2 regions of the Lactiplantibacillus sp. 7.2.4 genome follow, and region 1 is predicted to be linked to the other one. Evidence: riboswitches for the same ligand, from Rfam matches in the RefSeq annotation. Region 1 holds a riboswitch; the other holds the start of a gene.
The links. A riboswitch is a leader RNA that binds a small molecule or an ion and turns the genes downstream of it on or off. The one in region 1 is predicted to bind preQ1.
Positions count from the first base shown of each region.

Region 2: linked by a shared signal. The riboswitch ahead of KGF70_RS08745 (QueT transporter family protein) and the one ahead of KGF70_RS10995 (nucleoside hydrolase) in region 1 are both predicted to bind preQ1.

Region 1 is NZ_JAGYGS010000035.1:14,714-22,093, forward strand. Features, by position in the region: gene KGF70_RS10985 (cation:proton antiporter) at 164-1,330, shown strand; gene KGF70_RS10990 (dihydrofolate reductase family protein) at 1,430-1,969, opposite strand; PreQ1 riboswitch class I at 2,225-2,269, shown strand; gene KGF70_RS10995 (nucleoside hydrolase) at 2,290-3,279, shown strand; gene KGF70_RS11000 (ECF transporter S component) at 3,267-3,818, shown strand; gene KGF70_RS11005 (ABC transporter ATP-binding protein) at 5,228-5,905, opposite strand; gene KGF70_RS11010 (ABC transporter permease) at 5,921-6,988, opposite strand; gene KGF70_RS11015 (DUF1440 domain-containing protein) at 7,160-7,380, shown strand, end outside.
Region 2 is NZ_JAGYGS010000022.1:26,464-33,843, forward strand. Features, by position in the region: gene argB (acetylglutamate kinase) at 1-10, shown strand, start outside; gene KGF70_RS08735 (acetylornithine transaminase) at 7-1,164, shown strand; gene argF (ornithine carbamoyltransferase) at 1,169-2,191, shown strand; PreQ1 riboswitch class I at 2,248-2,292, shown strand; gene KGF70_RS08745 (QueT transporter family protein) at 2,301-2,807, shown strand; gene cbpA (cyclic di-AMP binding protein CbpA) at 3,848-4,486, opposite strand; gene KGF70_RS08755 (peptidoglycan binding domain-containing protein) at 4,641-6,035, opposite strand; gene KGF70_RS08760 (L-lactate dehydrogenase) at 7,246-7,380, opposite strand, start outside.

The DNA of each region.
Region 1 (7,380 bases):
ATAACCGCTTTCACGAGCAGTTGTCACGGCCAGACTCATGAAAATATGCTATACTAGTTCCACGAATAGTTTTTACGGTTGAAGGACACTTCAAGAATGCGGACTACTTTTGGGTTGGGTAGTCGCTTCTTGACGTGTCTTTTTTTGGAATTAGGAGGATTTAATGGATTACGTTGGTAGTTTAGCATTAATTTTAATCGTGACCGCAGTCGCCGGCCATTTGAGTGTCCGCATGGGCTTACCGGCCGTGATTGGTCAGTTGTTGAGTGGTATCGTCTTGGGTCCCGCTGTGCTCGGCTGGGTCTCAGCCACGAGTTTCATCAAGGACTTCGCCGAACTGGGCGTTATCATCTTGATGTTCATGGCCGGGTTGGAAAGTAATTTACAGTTATTAAAAAAATATTGGCGTCCCAGTCTGTTAGTCGCAGTGCTGGGTGTGATTTTGCCCGTCGGCGTCATTGATTGGTGCAGTCAGATGTTTCATTTGAATGCCACTGAAAGTTTGTTTTTGGGCGTGACCTTTGCGGCGACGTCGGTTTCCATTTCTGTGGCCGTGTTGAAAGAACTTGGCGCACTCGATGGTAAGGAAGGCACCACGATTTTGGGTGCGGCCGTCGTGGATGACGTACTGGCCGTGCTGATTTTAAGTCTGATGATTAGCCTATTCGGTAGTGAAGTCAGCGGTGGAGGGAGTCACGCCTCGACGAATCTGGGGTTGTCGTTAGCGATTCAGCTAGCGTTCTTCATTGCCTTGTTCTTCGTGGTCAAATGGGTCGTGCCACACTTGATGGCGGTCGGGAATGCACTATTAGTGCCGACGTCGATTACGCTGATGTCGCTGGTGATTTGTTTTGGCCTCTCTTATTTAGCCGATATGATTGGCCTGAGTGCCGTGATTGGGGCATTTTTCGCTGGTATTGCAGTTGGTCAGACCGATTATCACGAGGTCATTGATGACCATATCCAGCCGATTGGGAACGCGGTCTTCATCCCGGTCTTCTTCGTTAGCATCGGCTTGAACATGTCATTTAAAGGCTTCTTGAGCGATTTCTGGTTCATTGTCGTGATTACAATTGCGGCGATCGTCACGAAATTACTCGGGGCTGGAATTGGGGCACGGTTAGCCGGCTTCAACTGGTTGAGTGGTTATGAAATCGGGGCTGGGATGGTCTCGCGGGGTGAAATGGCGTTGATTATTGCGCAGATTGGGTATCAAGGAAAGTTGTTGTCAGCTGACCGGTATTCGGCAGTGATCACGGCAATTATTTTGACGACCTTGATTGCCCCGTTGCTCCTGCGTGGGGCAGTTAAACGGCAGGCAGCTGCTTGAGTCTGTGGTCAGTCGTTACCCGATTAGCCGTTAATTGATACAAATGGATTTGAAGAAAAGACCGGTTTGGCGATGATTGCCAAATCGGTCTTTTGCATGCTATTCAGTTGGCAGTCGTTGAAAATGGACTTCAGCGAGTTGGTCATAGTGGTTGGTTGCGACCAGTTCAAAGCGTTGCTGATGCGCCACGGCAGTGAACAGTGGAATGCCAGTGCCGAGGATGATCGGTGCGATTTGAATGTAGAGGTCGTCAATCAGGTCCGCGGCGAGTAGTGGCATTAAGACGCCGGCGCCACCAACGATCCAGATGTTACGACCGGGCGCTAGTCGGAGGTCTTGAACAATGTCTGCAACCGGGCTGTTGGTGAATTGCGTGCGCTCGTCACCTGGTTGCGGCTGGCTCGTCATCCCAATGTTGCGAGTCGCTGGATTGTAAGGATTGATGAGCTGATCGGTCGTTTGTTCCATCGTGTACTCGTAAGTATGGCGACCCATAATGGCCGTATCAACTTGCTGCATGAACGCTTCGGTAGGGGCATCGTTAGCGCCGGGCGTCTGGAATAACCAGTCGAGACGATTATCTTTAGTCGCAAGGTAACCGTCAATTGAAATGGCCCCATAAAACTGAACTTTACGCATGATTCGACACCTACTTTATCTTTAGTAGTCACATTGTACCATGTTTTCCAGCGCTACACTTACTGAACTCCGGTAAAAGTTCAGTTACATAATTAATGGACGAGTGGGTGGCGTGGAAAATGGTGCAAGCACCGGCGAAACGTTCTAACCACTTGAATGTCGTTAACAGTACCGTTTTGGTGGTTTTCAATTACGGTCGTCTCCGCTATAATTGGACTAGCATTTCATACAATTCAGCATGGTTGGTTGCAATCTGCTGGTCTGGTTCGTAAACTGCCCAGAATAAAAAACCAAGAACTTCAGTAATCGGAGGTAGGAGAATGAATGCAACCCGTAACGTCATTATTGATTGCGATCCCGGAATCGATGACAGTTTAGCTTTATTACTGGCATTAAAATCACCGGCACTTAATGTGATTGGGATTACGATCGTTTGTGGGAACGTGCCCACCCACATCGGGGCAGAAAATGCCCTCAAAATTTTAGATTTGGCAGACCGATTGGATATTCCGGTCTACTTAGGCGCCAACCGTCCACTGGAAGTGCCGTACACCAGTGCACAAGACACGCACGGTGATGATGGCCTCGGGAATAGCCAGATTCCGGAAGTCACAGCGGTTCGGCCGATTCAGGATGCCGTTTCCTTTATTGTGGATACACTGACCGAAGCACCGACCACGTCAATTCTGGCATTGGGACCACTGACCAATATTGCCACGGTACTACAGCGTGACCCGCAACTATTTGAACAAGTCGAACAGTTTACCTTGATGGGCGGCAGTTATCGCAGTCATGGCAATTGTTCACCAGTGGCAGAATATAATTTCTGGTGTGATCCGGATGCGGCCAAAGTCGTCTTTGATTTAATGCCGGTCCCGATTCAAATGGTCGGCTTAGATGTCACGCGAAAAATCGTCTTAACGCCGAGTTTGTTGACGTATATTAAAGACATCAATCCTGAGCTAGGATCCTTTGTCGAAAAAATCACCAAGTTCTATTTTGATTTCCACTGGCAGTACGAACGGGTGATTGGCTGTGTCATCAATGATCCGTTGGCCGTGGCTGCGATGATTGACCCGGCCATTTTAGCGGGCTTCGAAAGTTATACGACGGTGGCGACGACGGGGGTTGCCCGCGGTCAGTCGATTGTCGATGACCATGACTTCTGGCACACGCCGGCTAATAGTGAAATTATGACGGATGTTGATGTCCCAGCATTCTGGCGGCTATTCTTAACGACTGTATTCGGGGCGACCGAGCCTGATTTGACCCAAGTCCTGAACCAATTGGTGACGCCATGCGAAAAATAAAGACGCGGACGATTACCTTATTAGCGCTGTGCATCGCTTTGAACTTCGTCGGGAGTAACATTGCACTGATGCTAAAATTACCGATTTACCTTGATTCGATTGGCACGGTCCTCGCTGCAGCGGTCTTTGGGCCCCTTGGTGGGATGCTGGCTGGTGGTGCGACGGGCGTGATCGTCGGTGCCACAACTGATTTATACTCACTATTTTTCATGCCAGTTCAATTGGTGACGGGGCTAGTCGCTGGTCTACTCTACCGGCGGGTCAAACCTGGAACATGGCGGTCCAACTGGTGGTTAGCGGCGGTCATTTCGTTACCCGGCACACTGTTGTCGACGGCAATCACCGTGATATTGTTCCAAGGCATCACGTCATCAGGTTCTAGCATGCTAGTCCAACTGTTATTAGGGACTGGAATGGCAAAACCACTGGCAGTGTTCTTGATTCAGGTGGGTACTGATTACCTCGACCGCTTTATTACGGTATACGTGGTCGCGCTGGTGTATCGCGCCTTACGCTATAAATTACCACAAGCTAATTAGAGCCGTTTGATATAAAAATATTAATCGCTAAAAATGATCTTCGCCAGTTCGGGTGACCTCACTTGAGCTGGCTTTTTTGCACGGCAATATTACGAGTGAAGAATCCGTGCCGACATCATTGAAAGCGTGACTGTTATCAATTGGGATTAAATATGATTAAATTGTGCTATTTTTGGAGCTCAAGTGCTACCAGCTAAGAACCGCTGGAAACAAAGCGAGTTAGCGTAAAGCTGTCGTTTTGTTCGTCCTACACCGGCTTCCAGGCATTTCTGACAACGCTGGAACGCGATGGACACAGATTTAAGCCGACAACCCACGTCTTAAATACTGGTCTTTCACTAACCAAGCAAAAGACGCTTGCTAAGTGAAATTTCATCGCTGAGCATTGTCAGAAACACCTTCCAGCCGGGATGGTATTCGAAAGGCAGATGTGTGCGCACTCAACTTTTTATTGAATTAGTCGTTGATTCTTAGCCGCGGTCATTTTGATAGTCAACTATCAGACTAGTTTCTAATGATAGCTAAGCTTTCTTGCTTGTGCCATCAGACGAGCGACTTAACTGAAGTTGTTAGAATTTTCTCTGGTCGCTTGACGTAGCAAAACCTTGAGTTCTAAACGTGGCTGCTGAAAGATTAAATTACTGATTTGTCGTTCACCGCTCCAAAGTGAAATCAGACTTCAAAATGGGTTTTTATCTCCACTTTGAGGTCTGATTTTGTGGTTTTGGGCGATGTCTCCACGGTGAGTTGAGAATTCGGTGGTTTTTTCGGCAATCTCTTCTAAGTATTAGGTAATTTTATCAACTGAATTCAAGACTAGTTGCCATTGAAGTTTACGGTATTGAAATGGGTGACTAATATTCAAGTGTCTTCCCAATAATTAAATGCCATAAGTCAGTATCTATACTAGTTAAACGTTTGTCTCAAGGACCAGTCCCTCATACTCAATGCTCAATTGTACCAAGGTAGGCGGTCGTTCATCTGCCATTCGAGCGGCTTCCCGACCGGAGGGGCTGGCTGACAATGCTCAAGGGCGAAGTTCTTCTTGTCCGGGCGAGTTTCCCGGGCTAGAAGAAGACTCGTATTTGAAATTGCGCAGTGATCTTCTGCGTAAGTTCAAATCGATGTCCGCCCTGTTCCAGCGTTGTCAGCCAGCCCCGGAGGTCGGAATAGGACGCATCTCTAGCTGACGAACAGTAAGCCAACTAACGGGCCAATTTTAATCATAATTCATGACAAATTAACCCGCACAGCCCGCATGTCTCTTATGAACTGGGACAGCGACGGCAGTGAAAAACAGGCAGATGAAATCCGCTGTATTCAAAAAAACGACGCCTCAGATTGAGACGTCGTTTAGTATCGGATGTGGTGTTCATAGTGAACAGCGAGTTTTTAGAAGCGCTAGGTAACTAATCGCGCCGGCTCATTTTACCGTCTTCAATCTGATAAACCACATCACAGTCATCGATGAGACGTTGGTCATGTGTCACCATGACGATGGCCTTGTTGTGCTGGTGAGCTTCAGTGGCGAGGCGTTTGACCACGTCTATTGAACGCGGGGTATCCAAGCTTGCAGTGGGTTCGTCGGCGAGGATAACGCTGGGGTCGTTGTAGAGTGCGCGGGCGATGGCGACCCGTTGACGTTCACCACCGGAGAGGTCACTCGGGTAAGCATTGCGAACCTCAGTTAAGGCTAATTCAGCTAGTAATTCATCCGTACCTGATTGGTTGAACTTCCGTTTCGCCATTTTGTCGACTAATTTGAACTGCTCACGGACGGTGAGAAACGGAATCAGGTTGGAGCTTTGCAGAATAAAGCCAATTTCGTTAAACCGGTAGGCGAGTCGTTGTTTCTCGGTCTGATTGGTCAATGGTTGGCCGTTTAAAACGACTTGCCCGCTAGTTGGCGTTTGTAAGCCGGCCGCAATCGTTAAGAAGGTCGATTTACCAGAACCGGATGGCCCAATGATGGCCACAAATTGACCGGCACTGACTTCGAAATTGGCGTCAGTCAGGGCGTTGACTGCCGTATGACCGTGACCGAATTGTTTATTGATGTTTTTTAAAGCTAAGACTGGTTGTGTCATGTTAACGATTCCTCCTTATCCAATGGCGACGACTGGGTCGATTTTAGCAACGGTCCGCCATGAAAGCAGGGCGCCGACCACGGCCGCTAAGAGTAGCGCGATGCTGTAGATACCGAATTGTGGCCAATCAATGGCGAACGGTAAACCAGCCGGCATGATTCGGGCGAGACCGACCGTTATCAATAAACCAATCCCGATACCAATGATGGCCATCGCAACGCTTTGCGTGAGTAAGGCGGCTAAAATGTGCTTGGTTCCGATACCTTGGACCTTTAGGACACCGAACAAGGCTTGTTTTTGCAAGGTCAAAACGAACATGAAAATCCCGATGACGGCCAAAGCAATCACGAACAAGAAGTAGATCATCGTGTTAAGTGTCAGTTGTTCCGCACTGTAACCAGGCAGTTTTTCAATGAAGGTCGCGATGCTCAATCGTTGCATGTCGCCGTGTTTTGAGTTCTTGAAGTGACTCTTCTTGGTGACAAACGCGTTGATGGGTTGTTGGTCACCACTCGTCACGGGATTGCCTTTGAGCCGGTTCAGCGTGGCAACATCGGTATAAACGGTTGGTGCAATACTGTAAGTGCTGGCTTTAAAGGTTCCGACGATTGTGACGTAATGGTCGGTCGTCCCAATGCGGACTTTTTGCCCGAGGTGGTAGCCCTTATCCTTGAGTGCGGCAGAAATCAGTAGTTGGTTTTTACCATTGATTTTATGGCCGGTCAGGACCTTAGGCATCAGGAAACTGTCGCGGGTCGTTCCAAAGGCACTGGCAGTTGTCTTGAGTCGGTTGTTGGTGGTCCGAAGTGTTCCGGACAAACTGGCTAGTGGCGCGATATCATCGCCGGTCAGGTGCTTTTGATCCGCCAACTTAAGCTGGGACGCAGAGAGGGTCTGGTTCGCGTCTTTATTCAAGTACACGGTCTGAGCATGCCACTGGTCGACCGCTTGACGGTTACCGTTGGAAAGGCCATTTGCCAGTCCCGCCAGCATGAAGACGACGAGGGCAATCAGTAACAAAACGCCACTGAGTAAGCCATAGCGCAGCTTTTCATACCCCATTTCTTTTAATCCTAAATACATTGCGATTCCTCCCTTAATTTCGTTTATCAAGTGATAAATGAATGGTTTTATCTTAGCACGCTGATTCCCTAAAAAGCAAACTTTTTATTCAAAACAGAAGATAAATCATTTCGAAATGGTTCCAAAGGCTGGTATGATTAACTTATTGAATAGAGAGGCAGGTAATTATTAATGGTCAAGAAGCAGTTTAACCACCGGGCCGCCGTGATTGCAGGAGTTACTGGTGGCATTATCTCTGGTCTAGTTAAGTTAGGGTGGGAGAATGTGTTACCGCCACGCACGCCTGAACGGGACCAAACCAATCCCCCACAACAATTATTGCAACAAATCGGCGTCCCTGCCAGTTTAACGCATGCGACGTATACCTATTCGGGACAACAACTACCGGGCGT
Region 2 (7,380 bases), on a different contig from region 1:
GGCCGTATGACCATGCAACACGTTTTTCCAACTTACCAACGGTTCCCATTTGTGATTGAAGATGGTCAAGGCGTTCACTTGATGGACAATCACGGCAACACATACTTAGATTTCACGGCCGGTATCGGGGTCTGTAACTTTGGCTACCATCAACCCCAGATTCAACAAGCGGTCGCTGAGCAATTGACGCATATCTGGCATACGTCAAATCTCTATGAAAATGACTTGCAGGACCAAGTCGCCGGCTTATTGGCCCATGGTGAAGACCGGTTGGTGTATTTTGCCAATTCCGGGACCGAGGCCAACGAAGCGGCGCTCAAACTCGCCCGCAAATATACGGGTAAGACTAATATTTTAGCCTTCCAACATTCCTTTCATGGCCGGACTTATGGTGCAATGTCGATGACGGGCAATCCCCATATTCAAGCCGGTTACGCGCCATTGGTCCCAGGAATTAGTTTTGCCCCTTACAACGATGAGGCGGCGCTAGCACAAATCACCCCGGACTTAGCAGCGGTCATTCTAGAAGTCGTCCAAGGTGAGGGTGGCGTCTACGCGGGTGAACAAGCCTGGTTACAACACGTTAATGCGAAATGTCAGGCAACCGGCGTCTTACTGATCATCGATGAGGTTCAGACGGGCATCGGCCGGACCGGTTACCGGATGGCGTATGAAGGTTACGGCCTGGACCCCGACATTTATACGGTTGCGAAGGGGTTAGCAAACGGGATTCCGGTTGGCGCGATGGTCGGCCACAAGCAATTTGCGAGTGCGTTTGGTCCGGGTAGCCATGGCTCGACTTTTGCGGGCAACGCCCTCGCAATGGCGGCCGCAAAGAGTGTTTTGACGCAATTGACGCCCGAGTTGTTGGCGGAAGTTCGTGACCACGCCGCAACCTTGTGGCACGCACTTGAGACTCAAGTTGCCGCATTACCAGCCGTCAAACAATTGACGGGTAAAGGTTTGATGGTCGGGATTCATTTGGACGAGCAGCTGCCCGTCAGCCAGGTCATCACCCAATTACAAGCAGTCGGGTTATTGACGTTATCAGCTGGGGATAATACGTTACGCCTATTGCCACCGATCGTGATGCAACCCGACGACTTATTAGCCGGTGTTGCCACGATTACGCAAGTCTTATCAGCTTTAACGACGGAGGTTTAAACCCATGAATAATCATTTTCAAGGTCAGTCATTTTTAAAAGAAATCGACTTTACACCCGCAGAATTGACCTATCTGATCGATTTTGCGAGCCATTTAAAAGCGCTCAAAGCCCAACATATTCCGCACCCTTATTTACAAGGTAAGAATATCGCGTTGCTCTTCGAGAAGACCTCAACGCGGACACGCTCGGCCTTTACGGTCGCAGCCAATGACTTGGGCGCGCATCCTGAATTTCTCGGTAAAAACGATATTCAGTTTGGCACTAAGGAATCGGTCGTTGATACGGCCAAAGTGCTCGGCTCAATGTATGACGGCATCGAGTTTCGGGGCTTCAAACAGGCTACTGTCGAGGACTTAGCGCAATATAGCGGCGTACCGGTATGGAACGGTCTAACGGATGACTGGCATCCGACCCAGATTTTAGCCGATTTCTTGACGCTCAAAGAACACTTCGGACATTTAAAAGGGCTGACACTAGCGTACGTTGGTGACGGCCGCAATAATATGGCCAACAGTTTGTTAGTCGCTGGTGCCATGCTCGGTATCAATATGGCAATCGGCGCACCCGCAGCACTCCAGCCGGATGCCCACGTGACCGCGTTAGCACAACAGTATGCGCAAGCCGCCGGAAGCACCGTCGTGATCACGGCCGACCCGCAGCAGGCCGTGGCCCAAGCGGATGCCTTGTATACGGATGTCTGGGTCTCCATGGGTGAACAGGTCGATTATGGCGCACGAATCAAACAACTCTTGCCATTCCAAATCAACGCTGACCTGCTAGCGGCGACTGGCAAAGCAACGACCATCGTCATGCACTGTTTACCAGCACTCCATGACCATCAGACTGATCTCGGTGCCAAACTCGGTGAACAATACCAGCTTGCGGCGTTTGAAATCACCGACGACGTCTTCCAAAGCAAGCAATCGGTCGTCTTCGAGGAGGCCGCCAACCGAATGCCCGCAATCAAGGCAGTCATGGCCGCAACTTTGGGCGATCTATTTATTCCCGACAGCATTTTTGCCTAGCTGGCTTGCGGGAAAGCTGAGGGCGTGCTACGATAATATTCGCTTTGTTTCATAATCAATACGTGGTTCGTAACCATCCCACGTTAAAAAACTAGGAGGAATCAAGCGGATGACGCAATCCAAAATTCGACCATGGATCATTAATGCCCTGGTCGCTGCAATGTATGTCGTACTATGTCTCGGTCCCGCAGCCTTCAGTCTGGCCTCGGGTGCCATCCAATTTCGGGTCTCAGAAGGCCTGAATCATTTGGCAGTCTTCAATCGCAAGTATATCTGGGGCATCGTTGCCGGGGTGATTTTATTCGACGCCTTTGGCCCAGGTGCCAGCCTACTCAACGTCTTATTCGGTGGCGGCCAATCCTTACTGGCCTTACTGATTTTGACTTGGCTCGCGCCTAAGTTGAAGACGGTGTGGCAGCGGATGTTACTGAACATCTTCCTCTTCACCGTCTCGATGTTCATGATTGCCATCATGATCACCATGATGAGCAGCGGCGTCGCATTCTGGCCAACGTACCTTACGACCGCATTATCCGAATTAATTATCATGAGTATTACCGCACCAATTATGTATAGCTTAGATCGCATCTTACACTTTAGTGACCGGATCCAATAGGTTAACTCGTGTCTAGATGACCTAAAAGACCGTTACAATACCGATTCATGTCGGTGATTGTAACGGTCTTTTTGAGTTGGATTGAGGATTGGAGCAAAGGCAACGTCGAAATCAAAGTCAAAAGCGGCCAACTGTGACCCGCTGGAAACAGTGCGAGTTAGCGTAAACTTGCAGTGGTGGTGACGTCCTAAGCCGACTTCCAGGCATTCTGGGCCATAGCCGTGACGTGGTGGGTACAGGTTTGAGCCGACAAACCACGTCTCAAACACTGACCTTCCACTAACCAAGCAAAGAACGCTTGCTAAGTGGAATTTCACCACTTGGCCTTGCCCCGAACACCTTCCAGCCGGGATCCTATTCGAAAGGCGGACGTGTGCGGACTCAACTTTTTGTTGGATTAGTCGTTGATTCATAGTCCAAGGTCATTTTGACATTTAACTGTCAGACTGGTTTCTAATGATAGCTATGCTTCCTAACCCATGTTTTAACTTTTCGAATCAGCAGTTTCACTGAATTTGTCAGAACTTTCCTTAGTCGTTTGAGATAGTAAAGTCTCAAATTATAAACGAAGGTAATTTTATCGACTAAATTCAAGACTAATGTCCGTTGAATTTTGCGAATAAAATTCAACCGATTTTTTAGTGATTAAGTCTGATAAAGCATTATTGAGGTCAATTGAAAGTTTACTTGAAGGACCAGTCACTTAATATTCAGTGGTCAATTGTACCCAGATAGGTGGCCGTTCATCCGCCATTCGAGTGGGTTCCCGACTGGAGGGGCTGGCGGACAATGCTCAAGGGCGAAATTCTTCTTGTCCGGGCGAATTTCCCGGGCTAGAAGAAGACTCGTATTTGAAATTGCGCAGTGATCTTCTGCGTGAGTTCAAATCGATGTCCGCCCTGTTCCAGCGTTGTCAGCCAGCCCCGGAAGTCGGAATAAGGCGCCCATCGGCTGACGAACAGGACATCTGACCCAGCATTTCAGCAAAAAAAAGCCGCATCAAGAATTCAATTCTTAATGCGGCTGCCAAAGCATACTGACTATTCAGCTTGTAAGTCTTCAACTTCGATAACTTTGAATTGTTTGCGGTTCAAGTTATCGATGATGCGTTTGAGCTTTTCACTGTCGACGTTTTCTGGCAGGGTGAAGAGGGTCCGGTAGCCCAAGGTGCCATTTTGAACGTCCAAGGTCAAACAGCCGGCGATTGACGTATATTTGGTGATGATTTTTGCCATGGCGGCTAAGTCACCACGTTCACCAACGGAGACAACGGTGAGGACGTAACTGCCAACGTTGACGTTCCAAGATTGTGACAGCATATCCAGCAGGCGTGTATGCGTCAAGATGCCATAAAAGTAGCCGTGTTCATCGAGGACGGCGATGTATGGCAAATCTTTGATGGAGAAGAAGATGTTGTAAAACGCTGAATCGACTTGAATCGTCTTAGTCGCGTTTTTCAGTAAGGTCGTGACGGGAAGTGACATGTCGCCACCCCGTGACTTGTGGCGGTAGATATGCATTTTGTAAATGTTACCGCGGAAAATATGGCCGGTTTCGTCTAAGATCGGCACACAGCGGAAGCCGGAATCTTCCAAGACTTTTAAGGCGTCTTCTAAAGTTGCGTCAGCCGTGATCGTGACGAGGCGTTCTTTAGGCTTAACGAGTGTTTTTAATAGCATAGCAGTTGGTCCCCCAGATTTATTAGTTTGTTTTAATAAATAATACCATAAAACCGCCGCAAACTGGTATCATTCTGCAACTGTAAGCCGTAAAAATGGGCGCCAAAAGCCGGCCTGAACGTTGTCAGGCCGGCTTCTTTAAATTAAATTTAAATTAGAAAACAATCACAGGCGTACCTTCAGGAACAGCCGCGAAGACTTTCTTCATGACGGAAGGTGGGGTGTTCACACAACCGTGCGACCCGTGCTTCTTGTACCAAGTGCCACCGTAATGGGTTTGCCAGGATGAATCATGAATGCCTTCACCAGTGTCATCAAATGGCATCCAGTAGGAGACAGGCTGTGAATAGCTTGAGCCATCATCATTGTCACCCTTCAACGTCGCGTTCTTTTCCTTGTTCCAGATATACCAGACACCAGTCGTTGTGGCGTGCTTGCCTGGTTTCCCAGTGACAACGTCGGTCGAAACTTTGAGCTTGCCGTCAACGTAGACGTACATGTGCTGGTTGACTTTATCGACTTCGACGTACGTGTTGCCAATGTCGGTCCCGTTGTTGTTATAGCCGGAACCACTAGTGATTGGCGAGCGGGTGAAGTCTTTACCTTTTAGAATCTCAGCCGCTAATGCCTTGGCTTCGGACTCAGTTTTGATCGTCCAACCGTAGAAACCACCGCTGACCGTGACCGTGCCGCGGGCAGTACTCTTGAACTTCCGCGTGGTGTGATAGGTATGATACTTATCATTGAGTTTTTTGACGTAGGCCAAGACGGCGCTCTGGTCGAGGCTGACCTTGCCCTGTTTATCGACTTTGATCCAGCTAAGAATCAAGTCGTGCGGAATCGTGAACTTGTGACCGTTGATATTATAGGTCGCCGTTTCACTCGCGTATTTAGCCGATTTGGTCTTGGCGGTTTTCAAACTGGCACTTGTGCTAGTTACCGTTGGCGTGACGTAGGCCTTTTTCAGTGCAATTTGGGACTGCCCATTACTGATAGCCTTGGTCACAACGGCCTTCAGCTTGGCTTGGTCAAGCTCGGTCCCTTGCACTTCTTTTTGAATCACCACTTGGTTATTTTTATAAACTAACTTGGCGTTCTCAGTCTTGGTTCGTTTGGTTTGATTAGCAGTCGTCGTGATTTTTTGCAGGAGTGCGTTCAAATCACTGTACTTGATCGTCAGTTGTCCGACCGCGGCTGAGTCAGCGGCTTGCGCTGATTGTAAGAGGGCGAGTGGCCAGCGCCAATAATTTTGCTTGGCGACCAGCTTGGTCAAATCTTTTTTGGTATTGATCGTGATGCCCGCAGACTTGCTTGTAAAGTGATATTGTGTTTTGCCATTTTCAATAATCCGATAGGTTCGGTGTTCTAAGGCCCGATTGACCTTGGGTGCGGCTTGCGCTACGGTCTTACCGCTGACGTCGACGCCGGCTACCGAAGTATTCGTGAGGAACGTTTGTTGGTGTTGCCAGACCAGACTGGTGACAACGTACCCGATGACTAAAAGACCGAGGATGCTGCCCCCGACGATTAGCCCGCGTTTATGTTTCATAATTAGGTTGGTCCTCCATCTATTTGTAATAAACTCACCTTATAACAGAAGTGGCGCGAGTGCAAACGTCAAGGCCGGGAATCGTGATAAGAAATTGTTAAATCCGTGGTACGCGCGTTAATATTTGCCTATTTAACGATTAACGGTCAGTCACGCGTTGAGCTATTCTTTAATATTAAGGATGATTAAATCGTGCCAGTTGATGGATTCCTGTTCGTCAGCCGATGCGCTTCCTAGTCCGACTTCCGGGGCCGGCTGACAACGCTGGAACAGGGCGGACATCGATTTGAACTCACGCAGAAAACCACTGCGCAATTTCAAATACGAGTCTTCTTCTAGCCCGGGAAACCCGCCCGGACAAGAAGAACTTCGCCCTTGAGCATTGTCAGCCAGCCCCTCCAGTCGGGAAGCCACTCGAATGGCGGATGAACGACCACCTATCTGGGTGCAATTGACCATTGAATGTTAAGTATCTAGTCCTTCAGGCAAACTTTTTGAATCAGCATGGATGATAATTTATGGCATCTAATCACTGAGAAGATGACCTGAATATTAATCACTTATCTCATATACCACAAATTTCAATGACAACAAATCTTAAAACTAGTCGATAAAATTGCCTGCGCTCAGGATTCAAGATCTTGTTGTTTCAGGTAACTCAAGAAAATTCCAGCAATTTCAGTGGAGCCGCGCGACCGAAGCATTAAATCATGGGTAAGGAAGTTTAGTGATTGTTAGAAACCGGTCTGACAGTTGAATATAAAAATGACCGTGTACCAAGGTACCAACGACTAGTCCAACGAAAAGTTGAGTCCGCACGTGTCCGCCTTTCGAATACCATCCCGGCTGGAAGGTATTCTGAGCAAGGCCCAGTGGTGAAATTTCACTTAGCAAGCGTTTTGTGCTTGGTTAGTGAAAGACCAGTATTTAAGACGTGGGCTGTCGGCTTAAATCTGTGTCCACCACGTTCCGGCCATTGCACAGAATGCCTGGAAGCCGGAATAGGACGCAGCTACAACAGAAAGTTTACGCGAACTCGCACTGTTTCCAGCGGGTCTCAGCTGGCTGCCTTTGAACTTAAGAACTGTCATGAATACGCCCACAACGCGTGACCAGTCATGTTCCAACTTGATGTGAGCAAATAAAAAGCGCACGCTCAGGCCAGCGAGTGGTCAGTTGAGCGTGCGCATGTAAGCTTAATTAATTCGGATTATTTGTTTTCTAATTCTGCTAAACCGTCGTTAAGCACTTTTTTCAAAGTAGCGGCAGAATCTTGCATCTTCTTCAGTTCATCAGCTGAAAGTGGGGATTCGATGATTTGCTTCAAACCAGTCCCACCGATGAT